3 regions of the Cellulomonas sp. NEAU-ZC6 genome follow, and region 3 is predicted to be linked to each of the others. Evidence: predicted binding sites of a transcription regulator. Region 3 holds the regulator's gene; each other region holds the start of a gene.
What was found. Region 3 encodes Rex, which represses fermentation and respiration genes when NADH is low (regulators of the CRP and FNR family bind a similar motif). Its sites were predicted from a motif close to CTTGTGAANNNNTTCACAAG; they were not measured.
Positions count from the first base shown of each region.

Region 1 (5,296 bases), 1.4 Mb from region 3:
GCCCTGCTGGACCAGGCGCTGGCCGACCTCGGCACCCTGCGGCTGTCCGCGCGGTTCGCGCCGGACGAGGTGTTCCTGGCCGCCGGGGCGCCGTGGTTCTTCACGCTGTTCGGCCGGGACTCGATCTGGGCCGCGCGGATGCTGCTGCCGCTCGGCACCGGGCTCGCCGCCGGCACGCTGCGCACCCTCGCCGCGCTGCAGGGCAGCACGACGGACCCGGCGACCGCCGAGCAGCCCGGCAAGATCCTGCACGAGGTCCGGCGTGCCGAGCTGTCGATGCCGGGCGAGGGCACCGTGCTGCCCCCGGTCTACTACGGCACCGTCGACGCGACGCCGCTGTGGGTCTGCCTGCTGCACGACGCCTGGCGCTGGGGGATGCCCGCCGCCGAGGTCGAGGCGCTGCTGCCCGCGATGGAGCGCGCGCTCGCCTGGATGTCCGACCACGGCGACTCCGACGGCGACGGGTTCCTCGAGTACGCGGACGAGTCCGGCACCGGGCTGGCCAACCAGGGCTGGAAGGACTCCGGCGACTCCGTGCAGTGGCGGACCGGGGGGCTCGCCACCGGACCGATCGCCCTCGCCGAGGTGCAGGGCTACGCCCACGAGGCCGCCGTCGCGGGCGCCGCGCTGCTCGACGCGTTCGGCCGCCCGGGCGGCGACGGGTGGCGGGCGTGGGCCGCGGCGCTGGCCGAGCGGTTCCGGGCCGCGTTCTGGACGTCGGACGAGCGCGGCGCCTACCCCGGCATCGCCCTGGACGCCGACAAGCGCGTGGTCGACACCGTGACGTCGAACATGGGCCACCTTCTCGGCACCGGCATCCTGTCGGCCGAGGAGGAGGCCGTCGTCGCCGCGCGCCTGGTCGGGCCCGACATGGACTCCGGCTACGGGCTGCGGACCATGTCGACGGAGTCCGCCGGCTACTGGCCGCTGCGCTACCACGGCGGCGCGGTCTGGCCGCACGACACCGCCATCGTGGTGCAGGGCCTGGCGCGCGCCGGGCACGCCCGCGAGGCCGCGGCGCTGGCCGAGGGCCTGCTCGCGGCGGCGCAGGACCTCGACGACCGGCTGCCCGAGCTGTACGGCGGCGACCCGCGCGGCTCCGTGCCGCGCGTGGTGCCGTACCCGGCGGCGTGCCGCCCGCAGGCGTGGTCCGCGGCGGCGGCGGTGTCCGTGCTCGGCGCCGCGCTCGGGCTGCGTCCCGACGTCCCGGGCGGCCGGCTGGACGTCGCGCCCCCCGCGCCCGCGCCGCTGGGTGCGGTCCGCGTGCGGGGGCTGCGGCTCGCCGGGCTGCCGCTCGAGGTGCGGGTGGCCGCCGACGGCAGCGCCTCGGTGAGCGCGGCCGCCGACGTGGCGGTGCACCTCCCGGGGTGATCCCGCGGGCCTCCCTCGTGCGCGCAGGCCCGCGGCGAGGCCGCCCCGTAGGGTGGGGGCTTCGTACGCGAGCCGCGCGCACGAGGGCGACGGGCGGTGAGGACATGGGGCTGCTGGAGACCATCGGCTCTCCCCGGGACGTCCGGGCGCTCTCGCCCCGGCAGGTGCGCGCGCTGGCGGGGGAGATCCGCGCCTACCTGGTCGACCGCGTGTCGCGGACGGGTGGGCACCTCGGCCCGAACCTCGGCGTCGTCGAGCTCACCCTGGCGCTGCACCGGGTGTTCGACTCGCCGCGCGACAGCCTCGTCTTCGACACCGGGCACCAGGCGTACGTGCACAAGCTGCTGACCGGGCGGCAGGACTTCGCCCGGCTGCGCCGCCGCGGCGGGCTGTCCGGCTACCCGAGCCGCGCGGAGTCCGAGCACGACGTCGTGGAGAACTCGCACGCGTCCACCGCCCTGTCCTGGGCCGACGGCATCGCGCGGGCCAACGCCCTGGCGGGCCGCTCCGACCGGCACGTCGTGGCCGTGGTCGGCGACGGCGCCCTCACCGGCGGCATGGCCTGGGAGGCGCTGAACAACATCGCCGACGGCGCGGACCGGCGCCTGGTCGTCGTGGTGAACGACAACGGCCGGTCGTACGCGCCGACCATCGGCGGGCTCGCGCTGCACCTCGACGCCCTGCGCACCACCCGGGGCTACGAGACCGTGCTGTCCTGGGGCAAGCAGGCGCTCAAGCGCTCGGGCCCGCCCGGACGGGCCGCGTACGACGCGCTGCACGGGATCAAGAAGGGCATCAAGGACGTCGTCGCGCCGCAGGGCATGTTCGAGGACCTCGGCCTGAAGTACGTCGGCCCCGTCGACGGCCACGACGCCGCCGCCGTCGAGTTCGCGCTGCAGCGGGCCCGGGCGTTCGGCGGCCCGGTGATCGTGCACGTCATCACCGAGAAGGGCCGCGGGTACAGCCCGGCCGAGCAGGACGTCGCCGACCGGTTCCACGCCGTCGGGCAGATCCACCCCGAGACCGGCCTGCCCGTCGCGCCGTCGCGGTTCGGCTGGACCGGGGTGTTCGCCGACGAGATCGTCCGCATCGGCCGTCGCCGCCCGGACGTCGTGGCCCTGACCGCGGCCATGCTCAACCCCGTCGGGCTCGCGCCGTTCGCCCAGGAGTTCCCGGACCGGACCTTCGACGTCGGCATCGCCGAGCAGCACGCCGTCACCACCGCGGCGGGCATGGCGTTCGCCGGCCTGCACCCCGTGGTCGCGGTCTACGCGACGTTCCTCAACCGGGCGTTCGACCAGGTGCTGATGGACGTCGGCCTGCACCGCGCCGGGGTGACCTTCGTGCTGGACCGCGCCGGGCTCACCGGCGACGACGGCGCGAGCCACAACGGCATGTGGGACCTCGCGATGCTGGGGCTCGTGCCGGGCCTGCGGCTCGCGGCGCCCCGCGACGAGGACACGCTCCGGTCCGCGCTGCGCTCCGCGGTCGACGTCGACGACGCCCCGACGGTGGTCCGCTACCCCAAGGGCGCGCTGACCGAGCCGCTGCCCGCCGTGGACGACGTCGACGGCGTGGACGTCCTGGCCCGGCACGGCGCGGACGACCGGCCCGCGCTGCTGGTCTGCGGGTTCGGCTCGATGGCCCGCACCGGCCTCGCGCTGGGCGAGCTGCTCGCGGCGCACGGCCTGCGGGTCACCGTCGTCGACCCGCGCTGGGTGCTGCCCGTGCCCGCCGCCCTGGTCAAGCTGGCGGGGGAGCACGACCACGTCGTCACGATCGAGGACGGCGTCCGCGAGGGCGGCCTCGGCTCGGCCGTCGCCCTGCGCGCCCGGGACGCCGGCATCGGCACCCCGGTGCAGGCGTTCGGCGTGCCGCGCGGCTTCCTCGAGCACGCCACCCGCGACGAGCTCCTCAGCACCCTGCGGCTCACGCCCCAGGACATCGCCGCCGACGTCCTCGCGGCCCTGAACCCCCGCGCCTGACCCGGCCGCGGGCTGCGCTCCCGCCCGGTCCGGGCCCGTCCGTACCCCGCCGCGAGGTCGTCAGCCAGCGGCGAGGTCGTCACGCACGTGTGACGACCTCACCGACGTGTGACGACCTCGCGGACCGCCCGGAGATCGGGCTGCCGGCGGGCGACGTGAGCGGCGTCACCGTCGCGTCGGGGCTGGTCAGCGAAGGCCCAGGACGGAGGTCCCAAGACATCCCATGACCTCGTGAATAGCGTCACGAGTACGACGCACTCAGCGAGGGAGCCCCACACATGTCCACCACCGCAGTACCTCAGACCGGCACCGACGCCACCGCGGGTGCCTGGGACGGCTTCGTCACCGGGCCCTGGTGCGACGGCATCGACGTCCGCGACTTCATCCAGCGCAACTACACGCCGTACACCGGCGACGCCGGGTTCCTCGCGGGACCCACGGAGCGGACCACGGGCATCTGGGCGAAGCTCAGCGCGATGTTCCCGGAGGAGCGCGCCAAGGGCGTCTACGACATCGACAACCACACCCCGTCGACGATCGTCTCGCACGGCGCCGGCTACATCGACCAGGCCAACGAGCTGATCGTCGGCCTGCAGACCGACGCCCCCCTCAAGCGCGCCATGTTCCCCAACGGCGGCTGGCGCATGGTCGAGAAGTCGCTCGAGACCTACGGCTACGACGTCGACCCCGAGGTCGCGAAGACCTTCACGACCTACCGCAAGACGCACAACGACGGCGTCTTCGACGTGTACCCCCCGAACGTGCGCGCCGCGCGCTCGTCCCACATCATCACCGGCCTGCCGGACGCCTACGGCCGCGGGCGGATCATCGGCGACTACCGCCGCGTCGCGCTGTACGGCGTCGACGCCCTGATCGAGGCCAAGCGCCTGGAGCGCCACGAGCTCGACATGGAGCCGTCGGTCGAGGACGTCATCCGGGACCGCGAGGAGAACGCGGAGCAGATCCGCGCCCTGCAGGAGCTCAAGCGGATGGCCGCCTCGTACGGCGTCGACATCTCCCGGCCGGCGACCACCGCCCACGAGGCGGTCCAGTGGCTGTACTTCGCGTTCCTCGGCGCGGTCAAGGAGCAGAACGGCGCGGCGATGTCGCTGGGCCGCACCTCGACGTTCCTCGACGTGTTCATCCAGCGCGACCTCGCCTCGGGTGCGATCGACGAGCGGTTCGCGCAGGAGCTCATCGACGACTTCGTGATCAAGCTGCGCATCGTGCGGTTCCTGCGCACCACGGAGTACGACAACCTGTTCTCGGGCGACCCGACGTGGGTCACCGAGTCGATCGGCGGCATCGGCGAGGACGGCCGCCCGCTGGTGTCCAAGACGTCGTTCCGGTTCCTGCAGACCCTGTACAACGTCGGCCCGGCCCCGGAGCCGAACCTGACCGTGCTGTGGAGCAACCGGCTGCCCGAGGGCTTCAAGCGGTTCTGCGCGCAGGTGTCGATCGACACCTCGGCGATCCAGTACGAGTCCGACGACCTGATCCGCACCTCCTGGGGCGACGACGCGGCCATCGCGTGCTGCGTGTCCCCGATGCGGGTCGGCAAGCAGATGCAGTTCTTCGGTGCCCGCGTGAACATCGCCAAGGCCCTGCTGTACGCGATCAACGGCGGCCGCGACGAGATCACCGGCAAGCAGGTCGCCCCGGTCAGCGCGCCCGTCGAGGGCGACGTGCTCGACTACGAGGACGTCGCGGCGAAGTACGACACGCTGCTCGACTGGCTGGCCGAGACCTACGTCGACGCCCTCAACTGCGTGCACTACATGCACGACAAGTACGCGTACGAGCGGCTCGAGATGGCGCTGCACGACCGCACCATCCTGCGGACCATGGCGTGCGGCATCGCCGGCCTGTCCGTCGTCGCCGACTCCCTGTCCGCGATCAAGTACGCCACGGTGCACCCGGTGCGCGACGAGGACGGGCTC
Region 1 is NZ_JBXFYH010000001.1:689,981-695,276, reverse strand. Features, by position in the region: gene AC1050_RS03270 (glycogen debranching N-terminal domain-containing protein) at 1-1,371, shown strand, start outside; gene dxs (1-deoxy-D-xylulose-5-phosphate synthase) at 1,476-3,356, shown strand; gene pflB (formate C-acetyltransferase) at 3,635-5,296, shown strand, end outside.
Region 1: pflB (formate C-acetyltransferase) is a predicted target of Rex. The motif match lies at 3,585-3,604, and genes of this name have one in related genera.

Region 2 (5,296 bases), on a different contig from region 3:
GCCGCCGACCTCGGCCGGACCGAGACCCTGTTCGCGCTCGGCAACGGGTACCTCGGCATGCGCGGCAACGTCGAGGAGGGCCGGGACAGCCACAGCCACGGCACCTTCATCAACGGGTTCCACGAGGTCTGGCCGATCCGGCACGCCGAGGAGGCGTACGGGTTCGCCCGCGTGGGTCAGACGATCGTCAACGTGCCCGACGCCAAGATCATGCGCGTCTACGTCGACGACGAGCCGCTGCTGCTGACGGTCGCCGACCTGCACGAGTACGAGCGCACCCTCGACTTCCGCACCGGCGTCCTCTCGCGCGACCTGGTGTGGCAGACGCCGTCCGGCAAGCGCGTGCAGATCCGCACCCGGCGGATGGTGTCGTTCGCCGAGCGGCACCTCGCCGTCATGACCTACGAGCTGACGATGCTCGACGACGACGCCCCCGTCGTCCTGAGCAGCCAGATCCTCAACCGGCAGGACGGCCAGGACGAGTACCACGTCCGCGCCGCCGCGATGGGCGAGGGCTTCGACCCGCGCAAGTCCGAGACGCTGACGACCCGCGTCCTGGAGCCGCGCAGCCACTGGGCCGGCGACGGCCGGTACGTGCTGTCCTACCGCGCCGCGGCCTCCGGGATGACGCTGTCGGTGGCGGCGGACCACACCATCGAGACCGAGAACGACTACGAGGAGCGCACGCTCGTCGAGGAGGACCTCGCCAAGCACGTCTACCGGATCGACGCGAAGCGGGGCCAGAAGGTCACGATCACCAAGGTCGTCACCTACCACTCCTCGCGCGGCGTCCCCGCGCGCGAGCTCGCCGACCGCTGCCGCCGCACGCTGGACCGCGTCCGCGCGACCGGCGTCGAGCAGCAGCTCGCCGAGCAGCGCGCCTGGCTGGACGACTTCTGGGCCCGCAGCGACGTCGAGGTGCCCGGGCAGCCGGACCTGCAGCAGGCCATCCGGTGGAACCTGTTCCAGATCGCGCAGGCCACGGCGCGGGCCGAGGGCAACGGCATCGCGGCCAAGGGCCTGACCGGCTCCGGCTACAGCGGGCACTACTTCTGGGACACCGAGATCTACGTCCTGCCGTTCCTCACCTACACCTCGCCGCGGATCGCGCGGAACGCGCTGCGGTTCCGGTACACGATGCTCGACGCCGCGCGCCGCCGGGCCGCCGAGCTCAACCAGAACGGCGCGCTGTTCCCGTGGCGCACCATCAACGGCGAGGAGGCGTCCGCCTACTACGCCGCCGGCACCGCGCAGTACCACATCGACGCCGACATCGCGCACGCCGTGCGGCAGTACGTGGCCGCGACGGGCGACGACGGGTTCCTGGCCCGCGAGGCCATCGACATCCTGGTGGAGACCGCGCGCATGTGGGCCGACCTCGGCTTCTGGCGGGGCAGCAACGGGTCGTCCACGTTCCACATCCACGGCGTCACGGGACCGGACGAGTACACGACGGTCGTGAACGACAACCTGTTCACCAACGTCATGGCCCGGGCGAACCTGCGCGGCGCGGTGGAGGCCGTGGACCGGCTCGCGCACGAGCGGCCCGCCGACCACGCCGCGATGGTGGCCCGGCTGCACCTCACGCAGACCGAGCTCGACGAGTGGGCGCACGCGGCCGAGAAGATGCACATCCCGTACGACGAGCGCCTCGGGATCCACCCCCAGGACACGCAGTTCCTCGAGAAGGAGCTGTGGGACCTGGCCAACACCGACCCGGCCAAGCGCCCGCTGCTGCTCTACTACCACCCGCTGGTGATCTACCGGTTCCAGGTGCTCAAGCAGGCCGACGTCGTGCTGGCGCTGTTCCTGCAGGGCGACCAGTTCACCCTCGAGGAGAAGCTGGCCGACTTCGACTACTACGACCCGCTGACGACCGGCGACTCGACGCTCTCCGGCGTGGTGCAGTCGATCGTGGCCTCGGAGGTCGGGTACCAGGAGCTCGCGCTGCGGTACTTCACGTCCGCGCTGTACGTGGACCTGGCCGACCTGCACCACAACACCGCCGACGGCGTGCACGTCGCCTCCGCCGGCGGTGTGTGGAGCGCCCTGGCCTGCGGCTTCGGCGGGATGCGGGACCACGAGGGCGTCGTGTCCCTCGACCCGCGGCTGCCCGAGGTCTGGGACGGGCTGACGTTCCGGCTCACGCTGCGCGGGACCCGCGTCCGGGTGGACGTGCGGCACACCGAGCTGCGGCTGACCGTCGAGGAGGGCGACGCGGCCGACCTGGTCGTGCGGGGCGAGCCCGTCAAGGTCACCGCCGGCGACCCGGTCGTCGTGGCGCTGGACCCCGCACCGCGCCTGATCGGCACGCCGACGGTCCGCGACATCGAGGGCACCCGGCGCGCCGACGGCACGCTGATGACCGCCAGCGTGCCGGACCACCCGACGGTGCTCACGCCGCCGCCGCTCTCGCACGACTGACCGGCGGCCCGCCCGGCGCGTCCCGACGGCCCGCGCCCCCGCCCGGGGGCGCGGGCCGTCGTCGTCCACCGGCGGGCCCCTGCCGCGGCGGGACCTAGGTCCGCGGGACTCCGGTCCCAGACTTTGTGAAAACTTTCTCGATAGCGTCGGGGACGTGAGGTCGACGAAGCCCTCCCCACCCCAACCACCCACATCCGGGAGAGTCCCCGTGACCATCACAGCGACAGGCACCGACACCGCCGCGGCCATCGACCAGCTGGTCGCCGGCGCGACCAAGGCGCTGGCCGAGTACGCCCGCTTCACGCAGGAGGACGTCGACCGGCTGGTCAAGAAGGCGGCCGTCGCCGCCCTGGACCAGCACGGCCACCTGGCCGAGCTGGCCGTCGAGGAGACCGGCCGCGGCGTCTTCGAGGACAAGGCCGTCAAGAACATCTTCGCCTGCGAGCACGTCACGAACTCGATGGCGGCGCTCAAGACGGTGGGCGTCATCGGCCGGGACGAGATCAACGGCATCACCGAGATCGCCGAGCCGGTGGGCGTCATCTGCGCGATGACGCCGGTGACGAACCCGACCTCCACCGCGATCTTCAAGTCGCTCATCGCGCTCAAGACCCGCAACCCGATCATCTTCGCGTTCCACCCGAACGCGCAGCGGTCCTCGGTGGCCGCCGCTCGCGTCGTGCGCGACGCCGCGATCGCCGCGGGCGCCCCCGAGCACTGCATCCAGTGGGTCGAGGCCCCCTCGATGGAGGCGACCGGCCTGCTGATGAACCACCCCGGCGTCTCCACCATCCTGGCGACCGGCGGCAACGCGATGGTCCGCGCCGCCTACTCGTGCGGCAAGCCGGCCCTCGGCGTCGGCGCCGGCAACGTCCCCGCCTACATCGAGAAGTCCGCCAAGCTCAAGCGCGCGGTCAACGACGTGGTGCTCTCCAAGTCGTTCGACAACGGCATGATCTGCGCCTCCGAGCAGGCCGTCATCCTGGACGACGGCATCTACGACGCCGCGCTGGCCGAGTTCGCCGTCCTGCACGCCTACCGGGCGAGCAAGAAGGAGAAGGCGCTCCTGGAGAAGTTCATCTTCGGGGTCGAGGCCAAGGGCAAGAACTGCGGCGACGCGAAGCTCAACCCGACCGTCGTCGGGAAGTCGCCGCAGTGGATCGCCGAGCAGGCCGGCTTCGCCGTGCCGGCCGACACGTCGATCATCCTCGCCGAGGTCTCCGGCGTCGGCCCGCACGAGCCGCTGACCCGCGAGAAGCTCTGCCCCGTGCTCGCCGTCCTGCGCGCCGGCTCCACCGAGCAGGGCATCCAGCTGGCCGAGCAGATGGTCGAGTTCGACGGCCTCGGCCACTCCGCCGCGATCCACACCCAGGACGAGGCCCTGACCGAGGAGTTCGGTGCCCGGGTCAAGGCCATCCGCGTGATCGCGAACGCGCCCTCGTCGCTCGGCGGCATCGGCGACATCTACAACGCCTTCATCCCGTCGCTCACCCTCGGCTGCGGCTCCTACGGCCACAACTCGGTGTCCAACAACGTGTCGGCGATCAACCTCGTCAACATCAAGCGCGTCGGCCGGAGGAACAACAACTTGCAGTGGTTCAAGGTCCCGGCCAAGACGTACTTCGAGCCGAACGCCATCCGCTACCTGTCCGACATGGCCGACGTCGAGCGCGTCACGATCGTCACCGACTCGACCATGACCACCCTCGGGTTCGTCGACCGCGTGCTGGACGTGCTGAACCGGCGCCCGAACAAGGTCTCGGTGCAGATCATCGACCAGGTGGAGCCGGAGCCCTCGGTGAAGACCGTGCAGGCCGGCGCCGCGCAGATGCGCCACTTCCGCCCCGACACGATCATCGCGCTGGGCGGCGGCTCCCCGATGGACGCCGCCAAGGTGATGTGGCTGCTGTACGAGCACCCGGAGATCGTGTTCTCGGACCTCAAGCAGAAGTTCTTCGACGTCCGCAAGCGCGCGTTCAAGTTCCCGACGCTCGGCGACCTGGCCAAGCTGGTCTGCATCCCGACCACCTCGGGCACCGGCGCGGAGGTCACACCGTTCGCCGTCATCTCGGACCCGGACGCGGGCAAGAAGTACCCGCTGGCCGACTACGCGCTGACGCCGACCGTCGCGATCATCGACCCGGTGCTCACCTCGAAGATGCCGCGCTCGCTCGCGGCCGACTCCGGATTCGACGCCCTGACGCACGCCACCGAGGCGTTCGTCGCGGTCTACGCGAACGACTTCACCGACGGCATGGCGCTGCAGGCGATCCGGCTGATCTTCGACAACCTGGCGCAGTCCGTGAACGGCGACCCGGCCGACCCGGCGACCAAGGACGCCCGCGAGAAGATGCACAACGCGGGCACCATCGCCGGCATGGCGTTCGGCAACGCGTTCCTCGGCATCGTGCACGCCATGGCGCACGTCATCGGCTCGACGTTCCACCTGGTGCACGGCCGGACCAACGCCACGCTGCTGCCGCACGTCATCCGGTACAACGGCCAGATCCCGACCAAGCTCACCAGCTGGCCGAAGTACGAGCACTACGTCGCCCCGGAGCGGTTCCAGCAGATCGCGCAGATGCTGGGCCTGCCGGCCGAGACCCCGGAGCAGGGCGTCGAGTCCTACGCCGTGGCGATCGAGGCGCTGCGGGCGAAGGTCGGCATCCCCGCGTCGTTCCAGGCGCAGGGCGTCGACGAGCAGGACTTCCTGTCCCGGCTCGACGAGGTCGCCATGGGTGCGTACGAGGACCAGTGCGCCCCCGCCAACCCCCGCATGCCGATGCGGGCGGACATGAAGGACATCATGACCGCGGCCTACTACGGCACCTCCGTCACGGAGGTCCGGGGTCGCCGCGAGCAGCAGCAGGGT
Region 2 is NZ_JBXFYH010000002.1:646,938-652,233, reverse strand. Features, by position in the region: gene AC1050_RS13115 (glycoside hydrolase family 65 protein) at 1-2,424, shown strand, start outside; gene adhE (bifunctional acetaldehyde-CoA/alcohol dehydrogenase) at 2,633-5,296, shown strand, end outside.
Region 2: adhE (bifunctional acetaldehyde-CoA/alcohol dehydrogenase) is a predicted target of Rex. The motif match lies at 2,547-2,566, and genes of this name have one in related genera.

Region 3 (5,296 bases):
TGGCGAGCACGCCGACGCCGAGCACCCGGGACACCGGGTCCTGCCAGCGCAGCAGGAACGAGCCGAGCGTGCCGGCGAGCGACCCGTACGCCAGGAACACCGCGCTGAACCCGGCCACGAACAGCAGCACGCCGAGCACGACCCGGCCGCGCGAGGCCGGGGTGTCGGTGCCGGGGGCGGGCGTCCCGGTCGTGAGCGCCGGCTGCGCCGGCAGGCTCGCGGCGAGGTCGAGCGGGACGCCGCCGGCCGCGGTGGCGACGGAGGGCCGCCGGGCCGGACGGGGCGTCGAGGCGGCGGACATGCCGCCGACGTAGCCGACGTAGGCGGGGACCAGCGGCAGCACGCACGGCGACGCGAACGACACCAGCCCGGCGAGCACCGCCACCGGGACGGCGGCGAGCAGCGAGCCGGACGTGGCGGCCTGCGCGAAGGAGTCCCCGACGTCGGCGAGCATCACGCCGCGGCCCCGCCGTCCTCGGCCAGGACCTCGTCGATCAGCGCGCGCAGGGTGGAGCCCTCGGCGAGGCCGACGATCCGGGCCGCGACCTTGCCGTCGCGGTCGAGCACGACCGTCGTCGGGGTGGCCTGGATCGGCACGATGCCCTGCAGCGCGGCGATCGCCTGCTTGTCGCGGTCGTCGATGCTCGGGTAAGGCACCTCGAAGCTGTTCTGGAACGGCTCGGCGGCGCCCGCGTCGTCGACGCCGTTGATCCCCAGCAGGTGCACGCCGGCGTCCGCGTACTCGTGCGCGATGTCGACCAGGTCGGGCGCCTCCTCCCGGCACGGCGGGCACGCGGCGTACCAGGTGTTCAGCACGACGACGTCGCCCCGCCAGTCCGCGACGTCGACGGCCTCGCCGGCGTAGTCGGTGCCAGCGACCTCGACCGGGCCCTCGCGGTCCGCCGCGGCCCACTGCGTGAACGAGCCGTCGCCGGACACGTAGCCCTGGTCCGCCACGTCGGTGTCGCCGGCCGTGCCGTCCCCGCCCGAGCACCCCGCGAGCGCGAGCGCGGCGCCGAGCGCGACGGCCACGGCGCCCGCGCGGCGCCGGCGGCTGGTCACGCCCCCGCCACGGCGGACGCGCCGGGCAGCAGGTCGGCGGCCGGCTCGGTGTAGGAGATGCGCACCAGGCGGTCTTCCTCGTAGACCAGGCTGGTCAGCGAGGCGAGCGAGCACTGCCGGCGGCGCGGGTCGTGCCACAGCCGGCGGTTCTCCAGCGCGAGCCGGGTGACCCAGATCGGCAGCTGGTGGCTGACCAGCACGGCCTCGTGGCCGCGGGCCGCCTGGCGCGCGCTGTCGACGACGGCGAGCATCCGGCCGACCTGCTGGCGGTACGGCTCCCCCCAGGACGGGCGGAACGGGTTGACCAGCTTGGGCCAGTGCCGCGGGTGCCGCAGCGAGCCGTCCCCGACGCCGAACGCGAGGCCCTGGAAGTGGTTCTCGGCCTCGAGCAGCCCCTCGTCCGTCCGGACCGGCAGGTCCAGCGCGGCGGCGATCGGCGCCATCGTCTCCTGGGCGCGCTGCAGCGGCGACGCGATCAGCACGGTGACGTCGCGCGCCGGGCCGTCGAGCCGGCCGGACAGGTGCGCGGCGACGCGCTCGGCCATCTCCTGACCGCGCTCGGAGAGGTGGTAGCCGGGCAGCCGGCCGTAGAGCAGACCCGACGGGTTGTGGACCTCGCCGTGCCGCATGAGGTGGATGGTGGTGGCGACCATGGGGTCAGTCTCGCAAACCCGGCTGGGTGGTCGGTCCCCACCGGCTACCGGCCCCGGCGCTCCTCGGCCTCGGCGGCGGCCTCGCAGCCCGCCTGCAGGGCCGCGCCGACCGCGGCCATCGCGTTCCCCAGGGCCTGCATCTGGGCGGGCGTCAGCACGTCGACCAGGCGCGCGCGGACCGACTCGACGTGCCCGGGCGCGGCGTCGACCAGGGTGCGCCAGCCGTGCTCCGTCATCCGGCAGTTCACGCCGCGGGCGTCCTCCAGGCAGGGCGCGCGCTCCACCAGACCGGCCGTCTCCATGCGCCGGACCGTGTGCGTGAGGCGGCTGCGGGAGTGGGCGAGCTCACCCGCCAGCTCGGACATCCGCAGCGTGCGCTGCGGCGCCTCGGACAGCCGGACCAGCACCTCGTACTCGCCGAGCGAGAGCCCCGAGGACTCCTCCAGGTCGTGCGCGAGCACGTCCAGCAGCCGCGCCGTGCCGTCGCGGTAGGCGCGCCAGGCGCGCTGCTCGTCCGCCGACAGCCAGCGGACGTCGTCACCGGACCGCGTCGCCGGCGAGGTCGCCCCCGCCTGGCCGGTCGTCGTGCTGGTGCCCGCCATGCCGTCCTCCTCCGCGCGCCGGTCGTCGGGCGCCGATCGTCCCACGCCCTTGCGCATCCGGATCCACTGCAGTAGAAATCTCAACTAACCGCAGTTGATGCTTCAACCAATACTTGCAGGAGGCACCTCATGTCGACCACGACGCTCCCCACCGCCCTCACCGCCGGCACCTGGACGCTGGACCCCTCGCACACCGAGGCGTCCTTCACCGTCCGCCACGCGGGCATCTCCAAGGTCCGCGGCACCGTCGCGGTGACCTCCGGCACCATCACCGTCGCCGAGGACCTCGCGCTGTCCGGCGTCACCGCCACGCTGGACCCGTCGACCATCGCCACCGGCGACGCGAACCGCGACGGCCACCTCAAGGGCTCCACCGACTTCTTCGACCTGGAGAAGTTCGGCGAGTGGACCTTCGCCTCGACCGCGGTCCGCGCGGACGGCGAGGACTACGTCGTCGCCGGTGACCTGACCATCAACGGCGTGACCAAGCCCGTCGAGCTGGCGACCGAGTTCGGCGGCTCCGCCACCGACCCGTTCGGCAACCAGCGCGCCGGCTTCTCCGCCTCGGTGACGATCTCCCGCAAGGAGTTCGGCATCACCTGGAACGCGGCCCTCGAGGCCGGCGGCGTCCTGGTGAGCGACAAGGTCGTCATCAACCTGGAGATCTCGGCCATCAAGCAGGCCTGATCCCCCGCCCCGCGAGGGGCTCACGGACCGCCAGGGCCCGATCGCGCACCCCCTGCCGCGATCGGGCCCTGCGCGTACCCGACCGAGGTCAGTCGGCGGCGGTGACCGGCTCGGGCGTGGTCGAGCGCTGCCGGGCGTGGAAGCCGAGGATCTGCAGCTCCGAGCCCAGGTCGACCTCCCGCACGTCCACGCCGTCCGGCACCCGCACCGTGCGCGGCGCGAAGTTGAGCACCCCGGTGACGCCCGCCGCCACCAGCCGGTCCGTGGTGGCCTGCGCGGCCGACGCCGGCGTCGCGACGATGGCGATGCTCGCCTCCGCCTCGGCGACGACCTTCTCCAGGTGGTCGACGTGCTGCACCACGTGCCCGGCGACGGTCGTGCCGACCAGCTCCGGGTCCGCGTCGAACAGCCCGACCAGGACGAACCCGCGGTCGGTGAAGCCCGAGTACGTCGCGAGCGCGTGCCCGAGGTTGCCGATCCCGACGATGACGAGCTGGCGCTCCTCGGCCATGCCGAGAGCCTGCGCGATCTGCTTGCGGAGGTGGTCCACCTCGTAGCCCACGCCGCGCCGGCCGCCGGCGCCGAGGTAGGACAGGTCCTTGCGCAGCTGGGCGGGGGACGCGCCGACGAGCTCGGCGAGCTGGTCCGAGGACGTCGTGGTCACGCCTTCCGAGGCCAGGCCGCCGAGGGAGCGCAGGTATCCCGGGAGGCGGGCGACGGTCGTCGGCGGCAGGGCTCGCACGACCACAGGGTAGGCCTACCGCGGGCCGGTCAGGGCGTCGCCGAGCCGGAGCGGGTCGATCTGCCAGTACCCGATCCGGACCCCGTCCACCTCCACGACCGGCAGCAGCTCCCCGTAGGCCTCCGCCAGCGGACGGCCGTCGGGTGCCGTCCCGCCGGCGTCGACGTCGACCTCGACCCACTGCTCGCCGTGCGCGGCCGCGACCTCCTGGACCACCTCGCGGGCGGCGACGCAGAGGTGGCAGCCCGCGCGGGCGAACAGCACGACGCGCGGGGTGGTCGGGGATCCGTGGGCGGGGGTCGGCACAGCACGAGCCTAGGCATCTGACTACAGTGGCGGCGTGCCCGAGCCCACCGAGCCCGCCCCGACGGGCACCGTCCCGGCCGGCACCGTCCCGGCCGCGCAGCCGGGACGCGTGGCGGCCTTCTTCGACGTGGACAACACGATCATCCGCGGCGCCAGCTCGTTCCACCTGGCCGTGGGGCTGTACCGGCGCGGGTTCTTCAAGACCGGCGACGTCATCCGGTTCGCGGTGCACCAGGCCCGTTACCTCACGTTCGGCGAGAACCGGCAGCAGATCGACGAGGTCCGCCAGCGGGCGCTCGAGATCATGCGGCACCGGTCGGTGGCCGAGGTGGTGGCGATCGCCGAGGACATCTACGACGAGGTGCTGTCGCTGCGGATCTTCCCCGGCACCCAGCGCCTGCTGGACCAGCACCTGCGCGCCGGCCACGAGGTGTGGCTGGTCACGGCCACCCCGGTCGAGATCGCCGAGATCATCGCCCGCCGCCTGGGCGCCACCGGCGCGCTCGGCACCATCGCCGAGCACACCGACGGCTTCTACACCGGCCGTCTGGTCGGTGACCTGCTGCACGGCAAGGCCAAGGCGTCCGCCGTGCAGGCCATCGCCGAGCGCGAGGGCATCGACCTGTCGCAGTCCTTCGCGTACGGCGACTCCACCAACGACGTGCCGATCCTGTCCGAGGTCGGGTTCCCGTGCGCCATCAACCCCGACGGCCGGCTGCGCAAGCACGCCGCCGAGGTGGGGTGGCCGATGCGCGAGTTCCGGGGACGCCGCAACGCCACCCGGCGCGGGGTCGACGCCGCGACCGTCGCGGGGTCGGCGTGGGTCGCCGGGCTGGTGTTCCGCGCCGTCCGGCGCGCGATCCGGTCCCGCTGGGGCGGCCGGTGACCGTCGTCGTCCGCCCGGCACGACCCGACGAGGCAGCCGCCGTCGCCGACCTCGCCGCGGTGACGTTCCCGCTCGCCTGCCCGCCGTCCTCCACCCCGGAGGACCACGCCGCGTTCGTCGCCGCCCACCTGACCGCGGCGCACTTCGCGGCGCACCTCGGAGACGACGCGCGGGACGTGCTGGTCGCCGACGACGACGGGGCGCTGGTCGGCTACACGATGCTGGTGTCCGGCGAGCCGTACGACGCGGGCGTCGCCGCCGTGGTCCCGCTGCGGCCGACCGTCGAGCTGAGCAAGTGCTACGTCCTGCCCGGCCGGCACGGCGGCGGCGTCGCGGCACCTCTGATGGCCGCCAGCCT
Region 3 is NZ_JBXFYH010000001.1:2,114,340-2,119,635, forward strand. Features, by position in the region: gene AC1050_RS09780 (cytochrome c biogenesis CcdA family protein) at 1-454, opposite strand, end outside; gene AC1050_RS09785 (TlpA family protein disulfide reductase) at 454-1,062, opposite strand; gene AC1050_RS09790 (histidine phosphatase family protein) at 1,059-1,715, opposite strand; gene AC1050_RS09795 (MarR family winged helix-turn-helix transcriptional regulator) at 1,760-2,317, opposite strand; gene AC1050_RS09800 (YceI family protein) at 2,447-3,004, shown strand; gene AC1050_RS09805 (redox-sensing transcriptional repressor Rex) at 3,093-3,746, opposite strand; gene AC1050_RS09810 (glutaredoxin family protein) at 3,762-4,052, opposite strand; gene AC1050_RS09815 (HAD family hydrolase) at 4,087-4,938, shown strand; gene AC1050_RS09820 (GNAT family N-acetyltransferase) at 4,935-5,296, shown strand, end outside.